3 regions of the Paenibacillus sp. Cedars genome follow, and region 1 is predicted to be linked to each of the others. Evidence: predicted binding sites of a transcription regulator. Region 1 holds the regulator's gene; each other region holds the start of a gene.
The links. The regulator LexA, encoded in region 1, represses DNA repair genes until DNA is damaged. The targets are predictions, from matches to a motif close to CGAACATATGTTCG.
Positions count from the first base shown of each region.

Region 2: recA (recombinase RecA) is a predicted target of LexA. The motif match lies at 792-805, and genes of this name have one in related genera.
Region 3: B9D94_RS19540 (YhjD family protein) is a predicted target of LexA. The motif match lies at 1,120-1,133, and genes of this name have one in related genera.

Region 1 covers NZ_CP020866.1:3,396,033-3,398,310, reverse strand. The annotation lists gene B9D94_RS17170 (hypothetical protein) at 1-730, shown strand, start outside; gene lexA (transcriptional repressor LexA) at 804-1,430, opposite strand; gene B9D94_RS17160 (LysM peptidoglycan-binding domain-containing protein) at 1,606-1,977, shown strand; gene B9D94_RS17155 (DUF896 domain-containing protein) at 2,177-2,278, shown strand, end outside.
Region 2 covers NZ_CP020866.1:1,821,914-1,824,191, forward strand. The annotation lists gene B9D94_RS10160 (competence/damage-inducible protein A) at 1-584, shown strand, start outside; gene recA (recombinase RecA) at 876-1,937, shown strand; gene B9D94_RS10170 (regulatory protein RecX) at 2,078-2,278, shown strand, end outside.
Region 3 covers NZ_CP020866.1:3,883,461-3,885,738, forward strand. The annotation lists tRNA gene B9D94_RS19530 (tRNA-Val) at 96-168, shown strand; gene B9D94_RS19535 (hypothetical protein) at 319-573, opposite strand; gene B9D94_RS19540 (YhjD family protein) at 1,161-1,571, shown strand; gene B9D94_RS19545 (hypothetical protein) at 1,653-2,054, shown strand.

The sequences.
Region 1 (2,278 bases):
ACAGGTGTCATTGACCCAAGGTAGCCATAGATCAAAGCGTCGTCCATATTTACGTGTTGGTATGACTGGCGTGCTATTGTTTGTCACTCTACTGCTATTGATTCAGTTTCCTTGGGGGGAACGTACGGTACAACAGCATACGGCAGGGGGGGGACCATCCCCATCTGTGACGGAGACGATTCGCGCAGAAGGTACAACGGATGAAGGAACGTTACAGGTAGTTGCCATCGATAAGGAAGAGATAACGGAATTAGGAGCTCCCAGCTGTTTCGGACTCGAAACGGATCTGTCGTTTAAAGGGGATTACAAAGTGAAGTACGCGGCAGAGGGGACTTCGGAGGATGTGGTTGTCCTTGAGGATCTCACCTTCATACAACCAACTTCCGCTGCTCTTCAGATGATTCGATTGCCTTTTCAGGAAGCGGATGTGTTCATACTCGCCCCGCAATATAAGGACTGTCACGGAATACAAATCTATGCATTTGCGGTGGAGCATGGGAGTGGTAAGGCGGTGCAGCTGCAATTTGAGGAGGAGTTTTCTAGAGCCAGCACGTCCTATTACAGACCGGGCACTACACCTACGGTGAAAGATAATAAGCTTGTTCTGAAGTCCACGGAGGGTCCAGGCGGGGAAGGTTCGCCTGAAGATAATATGGCTGAGAGAATGTATCAATTAGATCTTAGGCAAAATGCCATGGTGATGGTCTTGCGCAAGGACCGGAAATCTTAAGGATTAAATAACGTAGCACAAGAGGTTACCATCCAACTAAGGAAGGTAACCTCTTGTTCATTGATATATGAAGTTAGTGTACATCCCTAAAGAGACCGATGACTTTGCCGAGAATGGTTACATGATTCAGGCGCAGGGGCTCGTAAGTAGGATTCTCCGGCTGCAAGCGAACGTGGTCCTTCTCTTTGTAGAAGGTCTTTACGGTTGCTTCGTCTTCCTCTGTCATCGCTACTACAATGTCCCCATTGTCTGCAGTTTGCTGCTGGCGAACAATGACATAGTCACCGCTATGTATGCCAGCTTCAATCATGCTGTCACCAACAACAGATAACATGAATACCTTATCGTCGCCTACATAATGCTGAGGGAGAGGGAAGTAATCCTCGATGTTCTCCATGGCGGTAATAGGTACGCCTGCAGTGACTTTACCGACAACAGGCACTCTGGCAATGGTGTGGGTAAACAGATTAGCGCTATCGGATTCTTCTTGGCCAAGCAGTTCGATCGCTCTTGGCTTCGTAGGGTCACGGCGGATCAGGCCTTTCTTCTCCAATCGGTCTAGATGCCCATGGACCGTTGAACTGGAAGCTAGTCCTACAGCCTCGCCGATTTCCCGGACAGAAGGCGGGTAACCCTTGCTACGAACTTCGTTGCGGATAAACTCTAAGATCGCCAGCTGGCGGCTGGATATTTTCGACATGCCGTATCAACCCCATTTAGTAACGTTTGGGAAAATTATAACATAGAACTTCCGTTCGTACAAACATAAGTTCTAAAAAAAGATAGAACAAATGTTCTTTTGGGTATTGTATCAAACAAGTGTTCGTGTTATTATGAATTCATAAGAGAACACTTGTTTGGGAGATGATGATTCCATGTTGAAATACAGTACATACCGTAGTATTTATGAGAACGTTCCTGTGCGAACGGAGAAGTCTTCGGTGACTTGGGTCTATCAATTGAAAACCAGAATGACTTCCATCCCCTTAATTAAACTTCTATTTATTCTGCTGATTGTTGCATCCTTTTGGACGGGGGCCTATTCCGTTTTTGCCGGGGGAATGGAGAAGCCGACAGGTGAGAAGTTGGTCATTGTTCAATCCGGCGATAGTTTATGGCGTATCGCTTCCCTTCATAAACCAGCTGATATGGATACGCGCGTATATATTGATAGTATTAGAAGAACGAACGGTTTGAAAGGTCCTGACATACAGGCAGGAGAGGTGTTATCATTACCGGTGTGGTAATGTAATGAGCAATCCATTCTAACGCATATTGTGTATTTCTAATTACTAATACTCTATTGTTAATGATGGGGAGAACCCATTCATACTGATCATACATTCATATTTATTCTTAATGAGAGTTTGCAAGGGTGCGGTTTCCTTGACAAGCTCTTTTTCACATGTTTAAGTTATAAATGATATTGGAATTGGAGGAGAAGGCATGGATATTGATACTTTGGTGGAACGCATTAATGTATTAGCAAGAAAACAGAAGAGTGAAGGGTTGACCGAAGAAGAGCAGAAGGAACGGGCTGAGCTTCGG
Region 2 (2,278 bases), 1.6 Mb from region 1:
CAGCGAGTGAGTCTGAGGCTATGGTCCGGCTGAATGAGCTGGAGACCAGAATTCAGGAGAGAGGTCCTGAGTTTATGTATGCCAACGAGGACGTGCCGATTGAGAAGGTCATTGTAGACCTTATGGCAGATCGAAGCTGGACGCTGAGCGCGGCCGAGAGTTGTACCGGAGGGCTCGTGGCAGAGGCGCTGACATCCATTCCCGGCAGTGCTTCGATGTTTCTGGGCGGAATCATCTGTTATACCAATCAGATCAAAGAGAAGCTTGTACATATCCCGCATGCGCTGCTTGAAGGTGATGATGCGCCGGGCGCTGTCAGTGCGGAGGTTGCCGAGGCGCTTGCGGATCATGTCCGGATGGTGACCGACAGTGATTTTGGTTTGTCGGTAACAGGTGTAGCAGGTCCAGGTTACGCCGAACGCAAGCCCGTTGGCCTTGTGTACATTGGATTGTCCGAACGGGGAAAAGAAACGGAAGTGCATGAGCTGCACCTGCAGGGCAACCGTGAGACGATCCGGCTCCGTGCAACCAAGGCGCTGCTGTATCGGCTTTGGCAGCGTCTCGTTGCCTCCAAGCAGGCCTAGCTTCCCCCTAAGCCGAAGGAAGCCGCTTTTGATAAAAAGTAAATTATTTACACCTGTCTTGGTAGCTGTTCTTGAATTGAAGAATGGTTCCGAGTATAATGTGAAGTACGGAAGAACCGTGGCATATCGAATGATATTGCTGCGGTTCTTCTTCTTTTTTACATAGGGTTCAGAGCATGGGAGGGAAGGAGCGCCGAATAAAAAAAACGAATGTATGTTCGAAAAAAAGCTTGGCAAACGTGTCAAAACAAGGTATGATATGACTATCAACAGTGAAGGGTTGTGGAACAATTGTCAGATCGTCGTGCTGCGCTGGAGATGGCGCTTCGTCAGATAGAGAAACAGTTCGGTAAAGGTTCCATCATGAAACTGGGTGAGTCCACCCATATGCAGGTAGAGATTGTGCCAAGTGGATCGTTGGCGTTGGATATAGCTTTAGGAACCGGCGGTTTGCCTAAAGGCCGGATTATTGAAGTATATGGACCGGAATCCTCCGGTAAAACAACAGTAGCCCTCCATGCTATTGCTGAAGTTCAGAAGGCTGGCGGACAAGCTGCATTTATCGATGCCGAGCATGCCCTGGATCCATCGTATGCAAGCAAACTGGGTGTTAATATTGATGAATTGCTGCTCTCCCAACCGGATACGGGTGAACAGGGGCTTGAAATTGCGGAAGCATTGGTACGCAGTGGTGCTGTAGATATTATTGTTATTGACTCGGTTGCTGCGCTTGTGCCGAAAGCTGAAATTGAAGGCGATATGGGTGATTCCCACGTGGGTCTGCAAGCTCGTCTGATGTCTCAGGCTCTTCGTAAATTGTCGGGTGCCATCAATAAGTCGAAAACGATTACCATCTTTATCAACCAGCTTCGTGAGAAGGTTGGTGTTATGTTCGGTAACCCTGAGACTACTCCGGGCGGACGTGCTCTGAAGTTCTATTCCACGGTTCGTTTGGACGTGCGCCGGATTGAGAGCATCAAGATGGGTAACGATGTGGTGGGTAACCGCACACGGATTAAGGTTGTTAAGAACAAGGTAGCGCCGCCTTTCAAACAGGCTGAGCTAGATATTATGTACGGTGAGGGCATCTCTAGAGAGGGAAGCCTGATTGATATCGGAACGGAACTGGATATCGTAGACAAGAGTGGTGCGTGGTATTCTTATTCTGGCGACCGTCTGGGTCAAGGACGTGAGAATGCGAAGCAATTCTTGAAGGAGCATCCGGAAATCGCGAGTGTAATCGAGAATAAAATCCGTGAAGCAAGCAACCTGACCACGGCTGTTCCTGAGCCTTCCGCAGAGGATAAGGAACAAGATGAAATAGAAGAGCAGGAATTGTTTAAGGTAGAGTAGTAATTACGGTTTGAGCTTTTACAGTGTTGAGGACTGTCCGGTGTTTGTAACGCCTGACGGTCTTCTTTGCATTTAACTTAATCGAGGAATCGCTCGGATATTTTTGCCAGGATATTGATGCTGAAGTGAAAGGAGCGTTTATGAAAGAAGAGAATATGGGAGTGTCTGAAGAGGAGGAAACTTCAGGTATTGGACATTTTCCCGATAATGAGGATCTGATCGTAACTTCGGTCGAGATGCTGAGAAAGCCCAAACACCGCTATCAGATCGCATTTGGGCCTTATCAGATGACCGTTCATGAGGACGTTATGCTGAAATACCGCTTGTTGAAGGGCAATGTT
Region 3 (2,278 bases), 490 kb from region 1:
AGTGTGAACCGGAACATGATTTTTTATAACGAGAAAACCATTGACAGCCATAATGTCTGCTGGTAATATATGAATTACCTTTTTAAATATTTCATGATCTGTTAGCTCAGCTGGGAGAGCACTATCTTGACAGGGTAGGGGTCAGTGGTTCGAGCCCACTACAGATCATAACTGAAAACCCTTGATGCCGTTGGCGTCAGGGGTTTTCCCTTTTCTTTTCGAAAGAGGCTTTTTTAGTAATTGGGGTCCCGCTGGGGTCCAATCAATTGTGTCTTCTCAAAAAAAACAGCCCAGAAATTAATACCTGGACTGATTTTCTTACTTTATGCATTTGCCAATCTGAATCCCCGCCTGAATAGCTGTTGGAAAAATGTAGTTAACGTCTCTACGGGTTTTTAAAATGAATAAGTTTTCTATACTATTAGCCACCTCTGATAATTCAGGCTTTATTTCTTTTATTTCCTCAAGATGTTCGACTAGTTCTTGATATAAATCATCCGTATGACTCTCACACGATTCCACTGCTTCATTCAATTTTCTCTCTTCAGCAATCGACAGCCATTCCTCCAACATTGATTGACAACCCCCTCAACTGTTTATCTGGTTTGCACCTGAGTTTTACCATGTTATAATTTACCTTTGGATCACCTCGTTTTTTTGAGAAAGGAGTATGTATGAAGTTTGAATAACATCTCCCGTGGGAGGTGCTTGCTTGGCGATCTGATATTCCAACGTGGTTGGACTCATGAACACTATGCTTCTATATCAGGCCGTTCTCCTCGTATGATTTCCTATTTTTGCAGTAATGAAAGAACAATGTTGCCTGAGGATATATACGTGGCAATGTTAATTTTCAACTGTGAAATCACTGATATCTACGAGTTTACAGAGCAAGCTGCGGATTAGTTTTCCGCCTCCCTCCGGATGTGTCCGAACAAATTGTTCGGAATATAGGTAAATTATACCTCTTTATCTCCCATCTCTCAATTGTTAAAATTTAACATTAATAACTCTCCCATTACTTTTTCCTATGTACAATCCACACTGGTTTTGGAATAATATTACTACGAACAAGCGTTCTTATCAAGACTTGTTTTCATTTTCACGAAAAGCTATCATAGAATATATGTTCGCATTTTTAGAGGACGGGTGAGGGTGAAATGAAAATAGCAGAGGCCATTACAAGCAAGGATCGTCACTATGTCAAACGTTATATAATCATAACTCTTGTCATTGCAGCATTCGAGCGGGACTGCAGATACATAGAGAAGCAGTTGAAGACGCCGGGGCCTTATGTGGACATCATCAAGCTGGCGACGGAGAATGCATGGGCGGATATGAGAGATGTAAAAAAACACTTTTGGTTAAAAGGCATGAAGTTATACGAAGAGAAGCGAACACCGCTTGGTATTATGGCGAAGTTTAAATGCAGAGGCTACGAGTCATCATTGGAGCTTCGCTGGGAATACATCTCAGCTGAAGCGTCTATCTTAATGCGCAAATATTTAGGGCTTGATGTTTCGGTATATGGAGACCCAACAACACCGGGACATTTAAGGGAGCAATATTAAATTTCTGAAGTAATCAACAGGATACTTTTAACCCTTGTAGAAGAAGTAAGGGAAACAAGCTTTTAAAAGGGGGCTACTTATTTGAATTTCATTAAACACCAGTTAACAGTTGAGGATATCAAAACACTCACCGAAAAGGAATTAGAGAATTTTCATGATTCCATACTATGGGGAGATCCTGAACCGGGAGAAAGCTTTTACGATTTTTCGACTGATGAAGTCCATACAATTACTGAGGTCAGATCAGAGAGCAGTAGCTATTATCTAGTGTACGAGGGTGGAAAAACAGATGATTGGGATACATGCTTCCCATTGCTTAATGTCGGGCAGCTATTGGACCTTCTTTCATTTGAAACGAACATAGAGGTTCGCAGTTGGGGAAGCGGCTGGCTCGTTGTATATGAAGATCAGTTTTTCAAAGTAGGGCGAAACGAACTGATTGATGTTTTATTTAAAGCCTTGAAATTGAAAATTTCCAAATAAAAAATGGACCCCCTCTGGCCTATGCCGAAGGGGCGCATACCGATGTTCCAGGTATTAGACCTACCTGTTTGTGTCGATACAGTAATATAGGGTATATATATTTTACTACAACAAAAATAGAGACTCTATTTGGTTCATGATCAATTCATGGTATAATTTAGTTGACGCAACACCAGAATTTAGATACATTACTTCTAATGAACTAAAATCTCATTGAGGGAGTT